4 regions of the Streptomyces anatolicus genome follow, and region 1 is predicted to be linked to each of the others. Evidence: riboswitches for the same ligand, from Rfam matches in the RefSeq annotation. Region 1 holds a riboswitch; each other region holds the start of a gene.
The links. Region 1 has a riboswitch for cobalamin ahead of GKQ77_RS08855 (ribonucleoside-diphosphate reductase subunit alpha). Riboswitches for the same ligand answer to the same signal wherever they lie in the genome.

Region 1 (4,968 bases):
AGGGCTTCCGCTGCTGCTGAGCAGGGAGTTCGGCCCCTCCGACATGTGTCCGTTATGCGGACAGGGGTTCCATACACCGAGACCGTGGCTTAGATTTCCCGCACGTTAAGCATGGGATAAGTGAGGGAACGGAGCCGCGACATGTCAGATGCGCCTGAAGTGAACAGACCGGTGGTCACGCCGGTCCGCGTGGTCATCGCAGCCTGCCTTGTCGCACCCTTCGTGGCAATGCTCTGGGTGGGTTCGTACGCGAAGATCGAACCGACCTTCATCGGCATCCCGTTCTTCTACTGGTACCAGATGCTCTGGGTGCTCATCTCGACACTGCTCACGATGATCGCGTACAAGCTGTGGCAGCGTGACCAGCGCGCCCGCAAGGAAGGTGCGCGGTCATGAACGGCGGAGTCAACGGCGTCGCGCTCGCCGTCTTCATCTTCTTCTTCATAGCGGTCACCGTCATGGGCTTCCTCGCCGCCCGCTGGCGCAAGGCCGAGACCGAGAGCCTGGACGAATGGGGCCTCGGCGGCCGGTCGTTCGGCACCTGGGTCACCTGGTTCCTGCTCGGCGGCGACCTCTACACCGCGTATACGTTCGTGGCCGTCCCCGCGGCGATCTACGCGGCCGGTGCGGCGGGGTTCTTCGCGGTGCCGTACACGATCCTCGTCTATCCGCTGATCTTCACCTTCCTGCCGCGCCTGTGGTCGGTCTCGCACAAGCACGGCTATGTGACGACCTCCGACTTCGTGCGCGGCCGCTTCGGGTCGAAGGGGCTCTCGCTGGCCGTCGCGGTCACCGGCATCCTCGCGACGATGCCCTACATCGCGCTCCAACTCGTCGGCATCCAGGCTGTCCTCGACGTCATGGGCGTCGGCGGCGGCCCGGACACCAACTGGTTCATCAAGGACCTGCCGCTCCTGATCGCCTTCGCGGTGCTCGCCGCGTACACCTACTCGTCGGGGCTGCGCGCGCCCGCGCTGATCGCGTTCGTGAAGGACGGGCTGATCTACCTCGTCATCGTCGTGGCGATCATCTACATCCCGATCAAGCTCGGCGGCTTCGACGACATCTTCGCCAAGGCGGGCGACGCCTTCGCGCAGACCAACCCGGCGACCGACAAGCCGCGCGGCGCCCTCGCGCCCGCCGAGGCCGGACAGTGGACGTACGCGACGCTCGCGCTCGGCTCGGCCCTCGCGCTCTTCATGTACCCGCACTCGATCACGGCGACGCTCTCCTCCAAGAGCCGTGACGTGATCCGCCGCAACACCACGATCCTGCCGCTGTACTCGCTGATGCTGGGCCTGCTCGCGCTGCTCGGCTTCATGGCGATCGCGGCGGGGATCAAGGTGGAGAACGGCCAGTTGGCGATCCCGCAGCTGTTCGAGGACATGTTCCCCGACTGGTTCACTGGCGTGGCGTTCGCGGCCATCGGCATCGGCGCGCTGGTCCCGGCGGCCATCATGTCGATCGCGGCCGCGAACCTCTTCACCCGCAACATCTACAAGGACTTCATCAGGCCCGACGCGACGCCCGCGCAGGAGACCAAGGTCTCCAAGCTGGTCTCGCTGCTGGTGAAGGTCGGCGCGCTCGCCTTCGTCCTCACCATGGACAAGACCGTCGCGATCAACTTCCAGCTCCTGGGCGGCATCTGGATCCTGCAGACGATGCCCGCGCTGGTCGGCGGCCTGTTCACGCGCTGGTTCCACCGCTGGGCGCTGCTCGCGGGCTGGGCGGTCGGCATGGTCTACGGCACGCTGGCCGCGTACGGCGTCGCCTCGCCGACGCAGAAGCACTTCGGCGGATCCTCCGATACGATCCCGGGCATCGGTGAGATCGGCTACATCGGCCTCACCGCCTTCGTCCTGAACGTGATCGTCACCGTGGTCCTCACCTTCGCCCTGAAGGCGCTGAAGGCCCCGGAGGGCATCGACGAGACCTCTCCCGGGGACTACACCGCGGACGCGGGCGACCCCGGCGTCATGGAGGAGCTGCCCAAGGCGACCGCGGGCGCCGGGCACTGACCCACTCGCCGCCGCAGCGGAGGGCCGCCGGAAAGTCGGCGGCCCTCCGTCGTGAAAAATCGGCGGCCCTCCGTCGTACTCGTGTTGCACACTGCGCCGCATGGACATCACGATCAGAGAAGCACGACCCGAGGAGTACGAGGCGCTGAGCGCCCTCACCGCGCAGGCCTATCTCGCCGACGGCCACCTGGACTTCGGGGAGGACGACCCCTACCTCGCCGTGCTGCGGGACGTGCCGGGACGCGCGGCGCACGCCGAGATCCTCGTCGCCGAGGACGCGGGAAAGGTGCTCGGCGGCGTCACCTACGTCCCCTCCGGCGGGCCGATGGCCGACATCGCGGGCGTGAACGACGCGGAGATACGGATGCTCGCCACCTCCCCCGAGGCACGCGGCCGGGGCGTCGGCGAAGCGCTCGTACGGGAGTGCGTGCGACGCGCCAAGGAAGCGGGCCGCGCCTCGCTCGTACTGTCCACGCAGACGTCCATGCACGCCGCCCACCGGCTGTACGAGCGCCTCGGCTTCGTACGGACGCCTGAGCGCGACTGGCGGCCGATCGAGACGGTGCCACTGCTGACGTACGCGCTGAAGCTCTAGCCGTACGCTCTGAAACTCCAGCCATACCCGCTGAAGCTTTAGCCACCACTCCGCGAGCCGACACAAGATGTGGGTCCGCTTCAGAGGCCCGGCACAAGATGTATGCTCGTGCTCGCTGTCGCCGCAGGGGAATCCGGTGCAAGTCCGGAACTGTCCCGCAACGGTGCATGTGTACGTCTTTGGCGTACGCGGAGTCCGAGGACCTGCCGACAGTGCGCCCGAGCCATCCGGCCCGGGTGCCGACCGTCCGGGCCTCGTGGAGTGGGCCGGTGGACGCGGTACGCCGCCCTGCCCGGGTGCGCCCGTGTGCGCCCCTTCCCTCCCCCTGGCCCAGAGCCGAGCGAGGGAGTGCCCCACGTGACCATCGCGCCCGCCGAACCCGCGTCAGCGCCGTCGACGCCCACCGCCCAGGGTGCCGAAGGAACCGACGGGCCAGGGGCCGCGCTGCTGCGCACCCTGACCGACCTCACCGCCGACCTCCCCGACGCCGACCCCGGCCGGGTCGCCGCCGCCGCGCTGCGCGGCCGCTCGGCGCGCGCCGACGAGTCGGAGCTGCGGGAGCTGGCCACCGAGGCGGCGGCGGGGCTCATCTCCGAGGACCCGGCGTACTCCAAGCTGGCGGCCCGGCTCCTGTCGATCGGCATCCGCGAGGAGGCGGCCACGCAGGGCGTGCGCTCCTTCACCGACTCCGTCGCCGTCGGCCACCGCGAGGGCCTGATCGCCGACCGCACGGCGTCCTTCGTGACCGAGCACGCGGCCCGGCTCGACGCGCTGGTGGAGGCCGCGCTCGCCGACGGCGCCGACTTCCGCTTCGAGTACTTCGGACTGCGCACCCTGCACAGCCGCTATCTGCTGCGCCACCCGATCACCCGTCAGGTCATCGAGGCCCCGCAGCACTTCATGCTGCGCGTGGCGAGCGGCCTCGCGGAGGACGGCAGCGAGCGCGCGCTCGACGAGGTCGCCTCGCTGTACCGCCTGATGAGCCGCCTGGACTATCTGCCGTCCTCGCCGACGCTCTTCAACTCCGGCACCCGGCACCCCCAGATGTCCTCCTGCTACCTCCTCGACTCCCCGCTGGACGAGCTGGACTCGATCTACGACCGCTACCACCAGGTCGCGCGGCTCTCCAAGCACGCGGGCGGCATCGGACTCTCGTACTCGCGCATCCGTTCCCGGGGTTCGCTGATCCGGGGCACGAACGGGCACTCGAACGGCATCGTGCCGTTCCTGAAGACCCTGGACGCCTCGGTCGCCGCCGTGAACCAGGGCGGCCGGCGCAAGGGCGCGGCCGCCGTCTACCTGGAGACCTGGCACTCCGACATCGAGGAGTTCCTGGAGCTGCGCGACAACACCGGTGAGGACGCGCGCCGCACGCACAACCTCAACCTCGCGCACTGGATCCCGGACGAGTTCATGCGCCGGGTCGCCGCCGACCAGGACTGGTCGCTGTTCTCCCCGGCCGACGTGCCCGAGCTGGTCGACCTGTGGGGCGAAAAGTTCGACGCCGCCTACCGCGCCGCGGAGGCCGCCGGCCTCGCGAAGAAGACCATCCCGGCCCGCGACCTGTACGGCCGCATGATGCGCACCCTCGCGCAGACCGGCAACGGCTGGATGACGTTCAAGGACGCCGCCAACCGCACCGCCAACCAGACCGCCGAGCCCGGCCACACCGTGCACTCCTCGAACCTCTGCACGGAGATCCTGGAGGTGACCGACGACGGCGAGACGGCGGTCTGCAACCTCGGCTCGGTGAACCTCGGGGCGTTCGTGGACCAGGCGAGCGGCGACATCGACTGGGAGCGTCTGGACGAGACCGTCCGCACCGCCGTCACCTTCCTCGACCGCGTCGTCGACATCAACTTCTACCCGACCGAGCAGGCCGGGCGCTCCAACGCCAAGTGGCGCCCGGTGGGTCTCGGCGCGATGGGCCTGCAGGACGTCTTCTTCCAGCTGAAGCTGCCCTTCGACTCCCCCGAGGCGCGCGCCCTCTCCACCCGTATCGCCGAGCGGATCATGCTCGCCGCGTACGAGGCATCGGCCGGCCTCGCCGAGCGCCACGGCCCGCTGCCCGCCTGGGAGAAGACCCGCACCGCGCGCGGCGTGCTCCACCCCGACCACTACGGCGTCGAGCTGACCTGGCCGCAGCGGTGGGCGGCCCTGCGGGAACGTATCGCCGCGACCGGCATGCGCAACTCGCTGCTGCTCGCCATCGCGCCGACCGCCACCATCGCGTCCATCGCGGGTGTGTATGAGTGCATCGAGCCGCAGGTCTCCAACCTCTTCAAGCGCGAGACGCTCAGCGGTGAGTTCCTCCAGGTCAACGCCTATCTGGTGCAGGAGCTGAAGCGGCTCGGC
Region 2 (4,968 bases), on a different contig from region 1:
GCGTCCCGGGCCTGAGCGACCCCAAGCTCCTTGAGACGTCCGGCACGGTCGAGCTGCCGCCCGCGCAGGACCAGAAGTACATGGTGGTCGGTGGCGGCGGGGTCGGTGAGTCCAAGGAGTCCAGCGAGAAGACCCGCGTCGTCGACCTGACGGCGGACGAGCCGAGGTTCGTCGACGGACCGTCGCTGGAGAAGGGCACGCGCTATCCGCAGATCTCGACGCTGCCCGACGACACCGTGCTGATCTCCGGCGGCTCCGAGGACTACCGGGGGCGGAGTGATTCCAATATCCGCCAGGCGCGGATCTACGACGCGAGGACCGGGAAGATGCGGAGGGTCGCCGACCCGCTGGTCGGCCGCAATTACCATTCCGGGTCGATTCTGCTGCCGGACGGCCGCGTGATGTTCTTCGGCTCCGACTCGCTCTTCGCCGACGAGGCCAACAGTCAGCCGGGCGTCTTTGAGCAGCGCATCGAGATCTATACGCCGCCGTATCTCTACCGGGGTGCGCGGCCGGGTCTTGGCCGGGGGCCTGAGACGATCAAGCGGGGGGAGTCCGGGACGTTTCCGACGCGGCATGCGTCGTCGATCAGGACGGCTCGGCTGATTCGGCCGAGTGCGTCTACTCATGTCACGGATATCGACCAGACCTCGGTGGCTTTGGACTTGGAGACGTCCAAAGGGGCGGTTTCCGTGACGGTGCCGAAGAATCGGAGTCTGGTGGAGTCCGGGTGGTACATGCTTTTCGTTACGGATGATCAGGGGACTCCGAGTCGGGCTCGGTGGGTTCGCGTCCCGTAGAGGTCGAATTGGTGAGGTGCGTGGGGAACTGCGGCTTTCCGTGGGCTGAGCGCGCAGTTCCCCGCGCCCCTTGCGGGGCGCTCCCCTCAGCCAGCGTTTTTTGCGAGGCCGAGCGCGTACTCCGGCCACCACTCGCCCGCCTTCGGGCCGCCCCTGCACGTTCCGTCTGATTCGCCCGGGCGTTTGACCCAGAGGTAGGCGTCGACGAGCGGGTCGTCGGTCTTCGTCGTGGGGGTTTCGCCGAGCGCCCGGCCCGGCGGGTTGCACCAGGGGTCCTTGCCCTTGTCGTAAGGGCCGTTGCCGTTGCGGCCCGTGTCGATGACGAACGGCTTGTCGCCGACCTTCGCCGAGAGCTTCTTGCCGAACTCCGTACTCGCCTCGGTGGTCTGGAAGTTGGATACGTTCACCGAGAAACCGTCGGCCTCCTCGACACCGGACCGCTTCAGGGGCTCCCAGAGCGAGTCGGGGTTCTGCCAGCCCGCGTTGCCCGCGTCCAGGTACACCTTCGTGTTCTTCAGGGAGTTGAGCTTGTCGATGGCGCCCCTGAGCAGGTCGTACCGCTCCTCGTGGAACTGCTCGGGCGTGCAGTTGTCGACCATGTGCAGCACCGCGTCCGGTTCCAGGATGACCGTGGCGCGGCGGTCGCCGATGCCCTTGGCTACCTCGTCGACGAATGCGCGGTAGGCGTCGCCGTCGGCCGCGCCGCCGCCGGAGTACTGGCCGCAGTCGCGGTGCGGGATGTTGTAGAGCACCAACAGGGCGTCCCTGTCGGCCTTTTCGGCGGCCTCGGTGAAGCCGCGCGCCTGGTCCTGCGCGTTCTCCGGGACGAGCCACTCGGCGACGGGCTGCTCGGCGATCTTCCGGACCAGTTCGGCGTCGTCCTTCTCGCCGTCCTTCTCATAGGCGGCGACCTGCTTGGCCGCGTTCCCCTCCGGGTTGACCCAGTAGGGGTCTTCTTTCTTGGGCTGCTGCTTCACCGGCGTACCCGACGTCTCCCCCTCCGGGTCACCGCCGGAGGAACACCCGGAGAGGAGCAGCGCGGCCCCCGCCAGCGCCACTCCCGTCCGCACCCCCCGGGCCGCGAAACCACGTCCGCGACCTGTGCCTTTTCGGTACATCCAGTCCCCCCTCGGGTGCACTGTCCGTATCCCAATCCTGACATAAGGACACTGTGTCCACGAGGGTCGTCCGTCGGGCGGAGAGAGCTGTAGGAGAGCTGTTACCGAGAGGTGCCGCGGGGCGCGTTACCGCCGCGCCGCGGCCGGGTAGGCGCAGTCCGCGGGGAGTGGAGGAGAGAGGGTCATGGGGGACCGCCCATGCGCACTGCGGCTCGCGGAAGTTCTGGTGGAGGCCGCGGACACGCTGACCGACGACTTCGACCCTGAGCGCCATCTGCGCCGGGTGTCGGACCGTTCAGTGGAGCTGCTCGACGCGCAGGGCGCCGGCGTGCTGTACGCGGACGGGGGTGACGGCGTCCGCCTCATTCCCGGCAGCCGCCAACAGGAAGCGGTGCGCGCCCTGTTGGCGGTCCAGCGGCAGGACGGGCCGTGCCTCGACAGCCTCGGGACCGGCGAGCCCGTGCCGCCGGTGCGTGTCGACTCCCACGACGCGTCGGCCCGCTGGCCGGCGTTTGCCGAGCGGGCCGGTGAGCACGGCGTCGCGCAGACCTTCGCGGTGCCGCTGCGGCACGGCAGTTCGACGCTCGGCGTACTGAATGTCTTCGTATCGCACGCACAGCAAAAGGCCTGCGCGGAAGTGGAGTTGCGGATCACCCAGGTGCTTGCCGACGCCGCCGCGGTGGGGCTGGCCCATCACCGCACCCACGCGCGGTACCTGACGCTCACCCAGCAGCTCCAGAGGGCGCTGGACAGTCGTATTCGCATAGAACAGGCCAAAGGCATGCTCGCCGAGCGCTGGAACACCGGTATGGACGAGGCATTTGAGGCGTTACGGCGTTATGCGCGCAGGGAACGGCAGGTCATCGACATGGTCGCCGTTCAGGTGATCAAGAGAACGCTCGACGGTGAAGTGCTCCGGAAGGACCGGTCGGCGTCTTCCTGAGAAAACGGCCCCCGCGGCGGGAAGCCCGGGGCGGAACGCGGGGAAGCCCGGCGCGAAAGGGAGGGGCGAATTGGCGATATCCGGACTCCGGATCCCTCTAGGCCGACGCGCTCATTCGTCCTAGAGTCTGTCGCACGGCCCAAGCCCCCGGCCTTCTCGGTCATTCCCCCATTCCGGAATGGCCGTGAACCTCCCGCGCCGGCGCCGGGTTCCTCCCGCAGCTCGTGCGCGCGCGGTCGAGGACCAGCCCGGTCGGTGGCTCAGGGGGGAGCGGGCCGCCGATCGGGCCGGGACCGCCGGTCCGCCCCGTGCCGCGGGGGCCTCCCGAGGGGTGTTGACAGCCCCCCTGACGTGCTGGGACTCTCCGAGACGACAAGTCCATACATCGAGGCGACGGTTGACAGGAACCCGGTGCGAATCCGGGACGGTCCCGCCACTGTGACCCGCACGCGACGAGCGTGCGCGGAAGTCAGGAACTGAACCGTCGTCCTCCTGCCATGGGGCGTGGAAACCCCAGAAGGAGGCCCACCGGTATGTCCCTGCACTCCGCAGCGCCGCACACCGACACCACGGCGAGCCAGGCCGCCGTGACACAGACCCGCGACTGGCTGATCGCCTCGGCCGCCGCGATCCTCGCGCTGGTCGCGCTCTACGCCGTGTTCCTCGACAACGGCACGCTGATCTCGGCGACCGGCGACTATCTGCACGAGTTCGCGCACGACGGCCGGCACCTCTTCGGTGCCCCGTGCCACTGACCGGGCGGACGGGCACAAGCACCATGCACTCTTCCCCCGTACTCCCCCTGCTCGGGCGCGGTCTGCTGGCGGGAGGGGCGGCGGGCCTCACCGCCGGTCTCTTCTCGCTGCTGCTCGCCGAACCCCTGATGGACCGCGCCATCCGCGCCGAGGAGAAGCGCTCGGCCGCCGAGGAGCACGCGCACGGCGCGGCGCAGGCCGTCCAGCACCACGAGGAGCTGTTCAGCCGCTCCACGCAGCACGGCGGCCTCGTGGTCACCGCGGTCGTCGCGGGGCTCGCCCTCGGCGTCCTCTTCGCCGTCGCGTACGCGGCGGTGCACCGCCGGGATCCGGCCGCCAGTCCCTGGCCGCGCGCGCTGGCCTTCTCCGCGGCGGCCTTCCTCGCCGTCTCCCTCCTGCCCGGCCTGCGCTATCCGGCGAACCCGCCGGGCGTCGGCGACGCGGGAACCGTCGGCGACCGCCAGGCGCTGTGGCTCGCCGCGGTCGCCATCGGCGTCCTCGGCATGTTCCTCGTACGACAGGTGTACGTACGTCTGTCGGCGCGCCCCGAACCGGTGCGGCACCTGGCGGTGGCGCTCACGGCCGTCGTCGTCCTCGCGGTGCTGTTCCTGCTCCCGGGGAACCCGGACCCGGTCCCGGTGGACGCGACGCTGCTGTGGGAGTTCCGCATGCTGTCGCTCGGTTCGCACGCGCTGCTGTGGGCGGTGTTCGCGGCGGTCTTCGGCGGGCTCGGTCTGCGGGCGGCGCTCAGACCGTCGGCGGCGGGCCGCGCGACGCCCGTACTCCCGTGAGGTAGCGCCGCGCTACCCCCGTACTCCGGTGAGGTACGCCGAGACGATCACGTTGGCCGTGTAGGTGCCGGTGGCTCTGTCGAAGACGCCGCCGCAGGTGATGAGGCGCAGTTCGGCGCGGCCCCCCTCGTGGGGGCCGTACGCCTTCCTCGCGTCGAAGCGGTCGCGGGTGACGACCTGGACGTCGTCGACGGTGAACTCCGCGACCGTGCCGTCGTCGCGGCTCACGTCGATCTTCTCGCCGGGGCGCATCGCGCTGAGGTCGTAGAAGACCGCGGGCTCGGTCCGCGTGTCGACGTGGCCGACGAAGAGGGCGGCGCCCGGGGCGCCGGGGCGGGTGCCCCCGCCGTACCAGCCGACGGTGTCCGCCTGGGTGTACGGCGGTGGGTCGATGGCGCCTTCGGGGTCCAGGCCCCGGGCGGTGACGGGGGCGGCGACCTCCAGGGACTGCACCTCGACGTGCCGGGGCCGTGCGGGGGCCAACGGCTCGTGGGCGGGCGGGAGTTCGACGTTTCCGAGGGGGCGGCCGACTGCCGCCGCGTCGCCGTTCGCGGGCGCGGA
Region 3 (4,968 bases), on a different contig from region 1:
CCGAAGCAGGTGTCGGGCGCGGGCACGAAGCGGCGCCCCGCCGCGCGCGCCACCTCGGTGAGGAACCGGCGCCGGAACGCGTCGCTCTCCAGCGACCCGTGCCAGTGCGTGCCCCACACCTCGCCGACCCGGCAGCCGTCCAGGAACGGCTCCCCGCCCAGGACTTCGGCGACCCCGTGATGGATCTCGTACCCCTCGACCGGCTCGCCCAGGGCCTCACCCACCGGACGGGCCAGGGTCTTCTCGCGGGCGAACCGCACCCGCACCGGCAGCAGCCCGAGCCCGTCCACCGCACCCGCGCGCGACTCGACCTCGTCCTCGATGTGCTCGCCGAGCACCTGGAAACCGCCGCAGATCCCGAGCACCGGCCGCCCCTCGGCGGCGCGGCGGGCCAGGGCGTCCGCGAGCCCGCGCTCGCGCAGCCACTCAAGGGCACGCACGGTCCCGCGCGTGCCCGGGACGACCACGAGGTCGGCGTCGACGAGTTCCTCGGCCCGGTCCACGAACCGCACGACGACACCCGGCTCGGCGGCCAGCGCGTCCACGTCCGTGAAGTTGGACATCAGCGGCACCGCGCAGACCGCGACCCGCAGCACGTCCGCCCCGACCGGCGGCGCCACCACGGACTCCCGCACGGCACCCCGCAGGGAGACCCGCAGGCCGTCCTCCTCGTCGATGCCGAGCCCGTGCCGGAAAGGCAGCACACCGAACGTGCGCCGCCCGGTGAGCCCGTGCAGCATGTCGAGGCCGGGTTCGAGGAGCGAGACATCGCCCCGGAACTTGTTGACGAGATACCCGGCGACCAGCTCCTGGTCGGCCGCGCTCAGCAGCGCCGTCGTACCGAAGAAGGACGCGAAGACCCCGCCCCTGTCGATGTCCCCGACCACCAGGACGGGGAAGCGGGCGGCCCGCGCGATCCCCATGTTCACGATGTCGGTGCGGCGCAGATTGATCTCGGCGGGACTGCCCGCCCCTTCACAGATCACGGCGTCATAGCTGCCCCGCAACTCCTCGAGGCATCCCACGACGGTGTCGAGCAGCGCGGCCTGACGCCCCCCGTGGTAGCCGCGCGCACTCATCTCGCCCACGGGCTTGCCCATGAGCACGACCTGACTTGAGCGGTCGCTGCCCGGCTTGAGGAGTACGGGGTTCATCAGGGCGCTCGGCTCGACACGGGCCGCCTGCGCCTGCATGGCCTGCGCCCGGCCGATCTCGGCCCCCTCGCGGGTGACGAAGGAGTTGAGGGACATGTTCTGCGCCTTGAACGGCGCGACGGCCACGCCCTTGCGGGTCAGCCACCGGCAGATCCCGGCGGTGACGACGCTCTTCCCGGCGTCCGAGGTGGTTCCGGCGACCAGCAGTCCGCCACTCATACGTCTCTCCCTGACTTCGCCGACCGCCGGAGCACCCGGCGGGCCGTCACCGCGACGCCCAGCGCCAGCCAGCTCACCCGCCGGGAGAGCCGCACGGCCCGCTCGATGTCGGCCACGCGCACGTCCCGCCCGTCCCCGTTCAGGACCGGCCGGTGCTCGACACGTCCGCCGTACGAGAGGGTCCCGCCGAGCCGCACGCCGAGTGCTCCCGCGAAGGAGGCCTCGACGGGACCGGCGTTGGGGCTCGGGTGCTTGCCGGCGTCCGCGCGCCAGGCTCGTACCGCCCCCGAAGGTGACTCCCCGGCCAGCGCCGCGAGCCCGGCGGTGAGCCGCGCCCCCGGCCACCCGAGGATGTCGTCGAGCCGGGCGGAGGCCCAGCCGTAGCGGCGGTACCTGGGCGACTTGTGGCCGACCATGGCGTCGAGGGTGTTCACGGCACGGAACGCGACGAGCCCCGGCACTCCGCCGACGGCCCCCCACACCAGCGCCCCGACCACCGCGTCGGAGGTGTTCTCGGCGACGGACTCGACGACGGCGCGCGCGACGCCGTCGGAGTCCAGCGCCTGCGGATCGCGTCCGCACAGATGCGGCAGCCGCTCACGGGCCACCTCGATGTCACCGGCGGCGAGCGCGCCGCCGATGGCCCGCGCCTCCCGGCCGAGCGAGGTCCCGCCGACCACGGCCCAGGTCGCGGCGGCGGTCAGCGCGAGGGAGGCGGCGGGGGAGCGGCGTGCCAGCCGGGCGGCGAGCGCGGCGGCGCCCGCCGCGCCCCCGGCGCAGACCACGGCGTGCAGGGCGCCCCACCCGCGGTGGTCCCGCCACAGTCTTTGTTCGACGGCACCCGCCGCACGCCCGAACGCGGCGACCGGATGGCCCCGGCGGGGATCGCCGAGCAGCAGGTCACCGAGGAGTCCGGCGGCGGCGCCGTACGCGAAGTCGCGATCGGCACTCATGGGCTCAGCCCGTCGTGGTGCGCACAGGAGCACTGAGGCTCGGGAACTGGTCCGGCAACGGGCGGCCGCGCATGGCGATCTGTCCTCACTCAGGGTGTCCGCGCCCTGGTTCGACGTGATCGGCGGCGAGAGTTCCTGGCTTCCGGGAGCGTCGTGGCTTCCCGGTGACAGTGGCGGGACCGCGCCGGATTCGCACCGGCTTCCTCTTCTGCCGCCGTAGTTGGCCCCGGCAGTCCACCACGCCCCGCGAAGGCCCGTCAACTCGCCGTTGACCTGCGGCGGGAGAGTGTGCGGAGCCCCACAGCGGGTCCCGCACACGACAGCGGGGCGCGGGACGTGAACCCACGTCCCGCACCCCACCGAAAACCGCTGCCGTCAGGCGACGATCAGATAGATCCCGTACGTCACGGCCGCCGCGCAGAGCGCGAAGCAGGCGTACGCGCCGGTGCGCGCCAGCGCCACGGAGCCCGTTCCGGCACCCGACGCGGACGCCGTCTCCTGCTTGGAGAGGCCGATGATGCCGAGGGTGAAGAGGCCCACGAGAGCCACCGTCACGGCGAGGCTGACTCCGAAGACGGAGCCGAGAGCTGCCCAGTCGATGTTCATGCTGATGTGTCCTTATACCGTCGCGGGCCGGGCGGGGTCCGCCATGGCGCCGGTCGTGGTCGAGGTGGGGGCCGCGATGGTGGCCCTGACCGGCTCGTCGGCGGAGGCGCCGACGGAGGCCAGCGGACCCGCCGGAGGCGGCTGGACGGCGGCGATCGCGTTGGTCACGACGCCCACGGGCTCGGCGCCGGTGGTGTCGTCGTCGCGGCGGACGTCGTCGTCGGTGACGTTGGTGTGGTCGACGGCGTTGCGCCGGGAGAGCGTCCAGATGACGGCCGAGCCGGCGACCAGGAGCGTGGCGGTGGCCGCGATGCCCCAGGGGCCCTGCTGGGTGAGGAACTCGGCGCCCGCGCCGACGAGGCCGGCGGCCGGCAGGGTCAGGCCCCAGGCGACGAACATACGAGTCGCGGTGGACCAGCGGACGACGCCGCCCTTGCGGCCGAGGCCCGCGCCCATCACGGCGCCGGAGCAGGACTGGGTGGTGGAGAGCGAGAAGCCCAGGTGCGAGGAGGCCAGGATGACCGTCGCGGCGCTGGTCTGGGCGGCGAAGCCCTGCTGCGGCTGGAGGTCGGTGAGGCCCTTGCCCATGGTGCGGATGATGCGCCAGCCGCCGAGGTAGGTGCCGAGGGCGATGGCCACACCGGCCGAGACGATGACCCACATCGGGGGGTTCGCGCCGGGGTTGAGGACACCGCCGGTGACCAGGGCGAGCGTGATGATGCCCATGGTCTTCTGCGCGTCGTTCGTGCCGTGGGCCAGCGAGACGAGGCCCGCGGAGGCGATCTGGCCGGAGCGGTAGCCCTTGGCGGTCGCCTTGGTGTCGGTGTTGCGGCCGATGCGGTACGTCAGGCGCGTCGCGAGCGTCGCGGCGAGACCCGCCACGAGCGGCGCGGCTATGGCCGGGATCAGCACCTTGGTGACGACGGTGCCGCCGTTGATCGAGGACCAGCCCATCGACATGACCGCGGCGCCGATGAGGCCGCCGAAGAGCGCGTGGGAGGAGCTGGAGGGCAGGCCCACCAGCCAGGTCAGCAGGTTCCACAGGATCGCGCCGACGAGCGCGGCGAAGATGACCTCTGTCTTGAGGCCGTCCTCGTTGACGATGCCGCCTGAGATCGTCTTGGCGACTTCGACGGAGAGGAAGGCTCCGACGAGGTTCAGCACGGCGGACATGGCCACCGCCGTCTTGGGCTTGAGAGCGCCGGTCGAGATGGTCGTCGCCATCGCGTTGGCAGTGTCGTGGAAACCGTTCGTGAAATCGAACACGAGAGCGGTGACGATCACGATCCCGAGGAGAAGCGTGATGTGTTCCATTTACCCAGGCTTCTGTTGGACGTCAGTGGCACGAGGAACGTAGGCAACCTGGGTGAACGGAAAGTGAACTGGGTCGGGCGGCGCGGTGACCCAAAGTGGAGCGCCGCCGCTCCGTCTCCATCAGGTAACTGATCACGATCGTACGGAGAAGGGCGCCGAGGCCGTCAATTCAGGCGGAGTGTCGCCTTCCACCACCCTCGCGGACGCCCTTGCCGCGCCCCGCTCCGGCCGGCTCTCCGCGCCCTGGAGGAGATCCTTGTCACCCCGCGACAGGGCCGCAGAGGTGGCTGGCAGGATCGCCCCATGACTGAGCAGCGGCAGGGCGCGGAGCGGGACGCCGTCGAGCGGGCGTGGGGCGAGCTGGTCGGGACGGCCCGCAGGACGGTGGCGGACGGCCTGGTGGTCGGCACCTCGGGCAATGTCTCCGTACGCGTCGGCGACACGGTCCTCGTCACGCCGAGCGGGGTGCCCTACGACCGGCTGCGGCCGCGGGACGCGCTCGGCGTCGACCTCGCGGGGCGGCGGGTCATCGGCGACCTCACGCCCACCAGCGAGCTGCCCATGCACCTCGCGATCTACCGCGCCACCGACGCGAGGGCCGTGGTCCACACCCACGCGGTACACGCCACGGCCGTCTCCACACTGGTGGCCGAGCTGCCGGCGGTGCACTACATGACCGGCGTCCTCGGCGGCCCGGTCCGCGTGGCCCCCTACGCGCTCTA
Region 4 (4,968 bases), on a different contig from region 1:
ATGGTGGATGGTTTCCGTCCATCACCTGGATGCGGGGAGGTAGGTGACGGTCGGCGCGCCCGTCGCCGGGTGCACCGCGACCTCCGCCGTGACGCCGTAGACCTCGGCCAGCATCTCGCTGGTCAGGACCTCCTTGGGGGTGCCGGACGCGGCCGGGCGGCCGTCGCGCAGGACGTAGAGGCGGTCGCAGTAGTACGCCGCGAGATTCAGGTCGTGCAGGGCGAGGAGATTGGTCGTGCCGAGGCCGCTGACCAGGGAGAGGATCTCCAGCTGGTAGCGGATGTCGAGGTGGTTGGTCGGCTCGTCGAGGATCAGGACCGTGGACTGCTGCACCAAGGCCCGCGCCACCAGGGCGCGTTGGCGTTCGCCGCCGGAGAGCGCGGCGAAGGAGCGGTCGGCGAGGCGCTCCGCGCCGACGCGGCCGAGGGCGCCGCGCACCAGCTCGTCGTCCCGCTCGGTGTCCCCCTCCCAGAAGCGTTTGTGCGGGGAGCGGCCCATCGCGACGATCTGCCGCACGGTGAGGTCGAAGCCCGCCTGGCCGTCCTGCGGGACGGTGGCGATGTGCCGGGAGCGCGCCTTGGCGCCGAGTCCCGCCAGATCGGTCCCGTTGAGCAGGACGCGGCCCTCGGCCGGGGTGAGCGCCCCGTACACGCAGCGCAGCAGGGTCGTCTTGCCGCTGCCGTTGGGGCCGACGACGCCGACCGTCTCGCCCTCGGCGACGGTCAGTGAGACGCCGTCGAGCAGGCGCGGCCCGCCCGGGGCCCGGTACCCGAGGTTCTCGACGATCAGCGTCACGTGGCCACCCCTTCGTGGCTCTGGCCCCTGCGCAGCAGCCAGAGGAAGAACGGTCCGCCGGTCAGCGCGGTGAGCACGCCGACCGGGATGTCCTGCGGGGCGGCGACCGTGCGCGCGGCGAGGTCGGCGACGACCAGGAACACCGCGCCCATCAGCGCCACCACCGGCAGCAGCGGGCGGTGCGCGGCGCCCACCAGCAGCCGGGCGGCGTGCGGCACCATCAGGCCTACGAAGCCGATGGCGCCGCTGTACGCGACGAGTACGCCGGTCAGGAGTGAGGCGAGCACGAAGACGGCGGCGCGGAAGCGGGCCGTGTCCAGGCCGAGGACCGTGGCGCCCTCCTCGCCCACGAGCAGCAGGTCGAGCGGGCGGGCCAGCGCGATCAGCAGGGCCGTGCCGACGCCGAGCACCGCGCAGGGCAGGGCGAGCATGTCCCAGCGGGCGCTGCCGAGGCCGCCGAGCGTCCAGTAGAGGACTTCCTTGAGGTGGTCGGCGCTGTCGGCGGTGACCAGGATGAGGCTGGTCAGGGCGGTCAGGATGTACGAGACGGCGACCCCGGCGAGGATCAGGCGGCCGGTGGCGAAGCCTCCGCCGCCGCTTCTGGCCAGGGCGTAGACGAGGGCCAGGGAGACGAGCGCGCCCACGAAGGAGGCGGCGGGGATGGTGACGGCGGTGCTGAGGGCTGCGCCCAGGCCGAAGACGCCGCCGAGGACGATCGCCGAGACCGCGCCCACGGAGGCGCCCGAGGAGACGCCCAGGAGGAACGGGTCGGCGAGGGGGTTGCGGACGAGGGCCTGGAGGACGGTGCCGATGACTGCCAGGCCGGCTCCTACGGTGGCGCCCAGGATGACTCTGGGGAGCCTTACGTCCAGGACGATGGTGCGGAAGGGGGAGGGTTCCGCGTGGCCTGTGAGGATGTCCAGGACCTGGCTCGGGGGGATCCTGACCGAGCCCAGGGCCAGCCCGGCGAGGGTCGCTGCCGCGAGGGCTGCGGTCAGTCCCGTCAGGATCAGGAGGCGGCGCCCCCTGTGGCTCGGTTGATCGCCCTTCGGGCTCGTCCTCAAACGCCGGACGGGCTGGAACCGGTCTCCCCCGGGCTGGGACAGGCGCCGGACGGGCTGGGGGGTGCTCACAGCTGTGCCGCCAGCTTCTTCACCGCCTTGGGGGCTCGTACCCCTGTCACCACGTCCGAGAGCGGGAGCACCGCGAAGCGCTTGTTCTTGATGGCGGGGACGTCCGCCAGGACCGGGTCGTCGAGGAGGCGGCGCTTCTTCTGGGCGACCGTCGTGGCGCCGTAGTCGAGGATCACGATGACCTCCGGCTTGCGTTCGACGACCTTCTCCCAGGACGCGTCGCCGAACGACTTGTCCACGTCGGCGAAGACGTTGCGGCCGCCCGCCCGCTCGACGATGTCGTTGCCGATGCCCCGGCCGCCCAGCGTGAACGCCGTCTTGTCGCCGCTGTCGTAGACGAAGACGGAGGCCGGCTTTCCGCCCTTCGCCTTCTTCTCGGTGGCGGCAAGCTCCCGCTTCGCGCCGCTCACCCAGTTGTCCGCGCGCTCGCGCACCCCGAAGGTCGAGCCGACCTCGCGCACCTCGCGGTAGACGTCCTCCATGGAGACGGCCCGCTTCGCGCACCCCTCGACGTTGAGGCGGCTCTTGATGCCGGACTTGGCGAGCGCGGAGCGGCTGCGGCCGTCGCCTGCGAGGAAGGCGCTGGCGTAACCGCCGTACACGAAGTCGGGGTTGGCGGCGAGCAGCTTCTCGTAGGAGGGGTACTCCTTGGCGAGGACGGGAACGGATTCGTACGCCTTCTCGTACTTCGGCAGGACCTTGTCGTCGAGGTAGGCGGTCCCGGCGAGGCGGTCCTTGAGGCCGAGTTCCAGCATCACCTCGGTGACGTGCTGGTTCATGGTGACGGCCCGCTTGGGGGGTGCGTCGTACGTCGTGCGCACACCGCAGTTGGTGACGGTGTACGGGAATCCGGCGGCCTTGGCGGCGGGCTTGCCGGAGTCGGCGGGGCCGGACGAGCCGCAGGCGGCGAGCGGGGCGAGCAGGGCCGCGGTGGTGAGTACGCGTAGGGCGCGGGACATGGCTGAACTGCCTCCTTGAGGGGATTTCCGCGTCCCCTGCGTGGTGTGGAGAGAAGGCGGCAGGTCAGTTCCTGACTCCCCCGCCCCGGGATGGGGGTGGGGTCACAGTGGCGGGACCGTGCCGGGTTCGCACCGGCTTCCTGGCTCCTGCCGCCTCGAAGATGTCGGGGTCAGTATGCCTGTACGACCCGCACCTCTTCCTCGGTGACCTGGCCCTCGACGATCCGGAACGAACGGAATTGGAAGGGGCCCGCTCCGTCGGTGTCCGCGGTGGAGACCAGGAGGTAGTGGGCGCCGGGCTCGTTGGCGTAGCTGATGTCGGTGCGGGAGGGGTAGGCCTCGGTCGCGGTGTGCGAGTGGTAGATGACCACCGGCTCCTCGTCGCGGTCGTCCATCTCGCGGTAGAGCTTGAGCAGGTCACCCGAGTCGAACTCGTAGAACGTGGGCGAGCGCGCGGCGTTCAGCATCGGGATGAACCGCTCGGGGCGGCCGGTGCCCGCCGGGCCCGCGATCACGCCGCACGCCTCGTCGGGGTGGTCCTGGCGCGCGTGCGCGACGATCTGGTCGTGGAGGGCCTGGGTGATGGTCAGCATGGCAGTCAGGATAAGCAGAGGGCCCGCGCCGTACCGAAGTGTGGTACGGGCGGGCCCGAATGCTGGACAGGTGCCCCGAGGGGCGGGTGTCAGTCCTTGGTGACCGGCTCGGTCTCGGAGGCGGCGGTGCCGACCTTGCGCTTGTTGAACGCGGCGGCCTCCGGGTTGCGGCTCTTGAGGACCAGGTAGGTGACCCCGAGGATCGCGGCCCAGACGGGGGCGGCGTACAGCGAGATGCGCGCGTCCTTGTCGACGCCCATCATCACGATGACCATGCCGATGAAGAGCAGGGCGAACCAGCTGGTGTACGGGGCGCCCGGGGCCCGGAAGGTGGACTGCGGCAGCTCGCCGCGGTCGGCCTTGCGGCGGTAGCGGATCTGGCAGGCCAGGATCATGATCCAGGCCCACATGCCGGAGATGGTCGCGAAGGAGACGACGTAGTTGAACGCCTCACCCGGCCACTGGTAGTTGATCCAGACGCCGACCAGCATGAACGCGGCGGAGAACGTGGTGCCGAGCAGCGGCAGGCCGTTCTTCGTGAGCCTGGTGAAGAGCTTCGGACCCTGGCCGTTGAGCGCCAGGTCGCGCAGCATGCGGCCGGTGGAGTACATGCCGGAGTTGCAGGAGGAGAGCGCGGCGGTGAGGACCACGAAGTTCACGATCGCGGCGCCGACGCCCAGACCCATCTTCTCGAAGGCCGCGACGAACGGCGAGACACCGGGCTGGAAGTGCGTCCACGGCACGACCGACAAGATCATGATCAGCGCGCCGACGTAGAAGACGGCGATGCGCCACGGCACGGTGTTGATGGCCTTGGGCAGGACGGTCTTCGGGTCCTTGGACTCGCCCGCGGTGACGCCGACCAGCTCGACGGCGAGGAAGGCGAACATCACGATCTGGAGCGTCATCAGCGTCGAGCCGATGCCGTTCGGGAAGAAGCCGCCCTGGTTCCACAGGTGGGCCACGGTCGCGGTGTCACCGGCGTCGGAGAAGCCGATGGTGAGGATGCCGACGCAGATCAGGATCATGCCGATGATGGCGGTGACCTTGACCATCGAGAACCAGAACTCCAGCTCACCGAAGAGCTTCACGGAGATGAGGTTCGCGCCGTACAGGATGACCGTGAAGACAAGGGCGTATGCCCATTGTGGGAACGAGTTGTGTGTCCAGTACTGCATGTACTGGGCGGCCGCTGTGACTTCGGTGATGCCGGTGACGACCCAGAAGAGCCAGTACGTCCAGCCGGTCACGAACCCGAAGAACGGGCCCATGAATTCGCGTGCGTACTCCGAGAAGGAGCCCGACACGGCGCGGTACATGAGGAGCTCGCCGAGCGCCCGCATGATGAAGAAGATGACGAGGCCCGCGATGGCGTACGCCAGGATGAGGCTGGGGCCGGCCTTGTGAATGGCCTTGCCCGCGCCGAGGAACAGGCCGGTGCCGATGGCACCGCCGATCGCGATCATCTGGATCTGCCGGGCCCCCAGA

Region 2: another riboswitch for cobalamin. It lies ahead of GKQ77_RS21025 (CbtB domain-containing protein); the one in region 1 lies ahead of GKQ77_RS08855 (ribonucleoside-diphosphate reductase subunit alpha).
Region 3: another riboswitch for cobalamin. It lies ahead of GKQ77_RS16980 (cobalamin biosynthesis protein); the one in region 1 lies ahead of GKQ77_RS08855 (ribonucleoside-diphosphate reductase subunit alpha).
Region 4: another riboswitch for cobalamin. It lies ahead of GKQ77_RS08955 (ABC transporter substrate-binding protein); the one in region 1 lies ahead of GKQ77_RS08855 (ribonucleoside-diphosphate reductase subunit alpha).

What each region holds. Positions count from the first base shown of each region.
Region 1 is NZ_WMBF01000060.1:7,476-12,443, reverse strand. Features, by position in the region: gene GKQ77_RS08875 (CstA-like transporter-associated (seleno)protein) at 1-20, shown strand, start outside; gene GKQ77_RS08870 (DUF3311 domain-containing protein) at 142-396, shown strand; gene mctP (monocarboxylate uptake permease MctP) at 393-2,018, shown strand; gene GKQ77_RS08860 (GNAT family N-acetyltransferase) at 2,119-2,613, shown strand; cobalamin riboswitch at 2,716-2,838, shown strand; gene GKQ77_RS08855 (ribonucleoside-diphosphate reductase subunit alpha) at 2,971-4,968, shown strand, end outside.
Region 2 is NZ_WMBF01000254.1:766-5,733, reverse strand. Features, by position in the region: gene glxA (radical copper oxidase GlxA) at 1-800, shown strand, start outside; gene GKQ77_RS21035 (glycoside hydrolase family 6 protein) at 887-1,918, opposite strand; gene GKQ77_RS21030 (GAF and ANTAR domain-containing protein) at 2,103-2,861, shown strand; cobalamin riboswitch at 3,240-3,360, shown strand; gene GKQ77_RS21025 (CbtB domain-containing protein) at 3,395-3,616, shown strand; gene GKQ77_RS21020 (CbtA family protein) at 3,640-4,407, shown strand; gene GKQ77_RS21015 (class F sortase) at 4,420-4,968, opposite strand, start outside.
Region 3 is NZ_WMBF01000169.1:1,750-6,717, reverse strand. Features, by position in the region: gene GKQ77_RS16985 (cobyric acid synthase) at 1-1,373, opposite strand, end outside; gene GKQ77_RS16980 (cobalamin biosynthesis protein) at 1,370-2,326, opposite strand; cobalamin riboswitch at 2,434-2,580, opposite strand; gene GKQ77_RS16975 (hypothetical protein) at 2,702-2,932, opposite strand; gene GKQ77_RS16970 (inorganic phosphate transporter) at 2,945-4,246, opposite strand; gene GKQ77_RS16965 (class II aldolase/adducin family protein) at 4,550-4,968, shown strand, end outside.
Region 4 is NZ_WMBF01000061.1:7,119-12,086, reverse strand. Features, by position in the region: gene GKQ77_RS08965 (ABC transporter ATP-binding protein) at 22-795, opposite strand; gene GKQ77_RS08960 (FecCD family ABC transporter permease) at 792-1,808, opposite strand; gene GKQ77_RS08955 (ABC transporter substrate-binding protein) at 1,925-2,887, opposite strand; cobalamin riboswitch at 2,933-3,053, opposite strand; gene GKQ77_RS08950 (M67 family metallopeptidase) at 3,058-3,480, opposite strand; gene GKQ77_RS08945 (amino acid permease) at 3,570-4,968, opposite strand, start outside.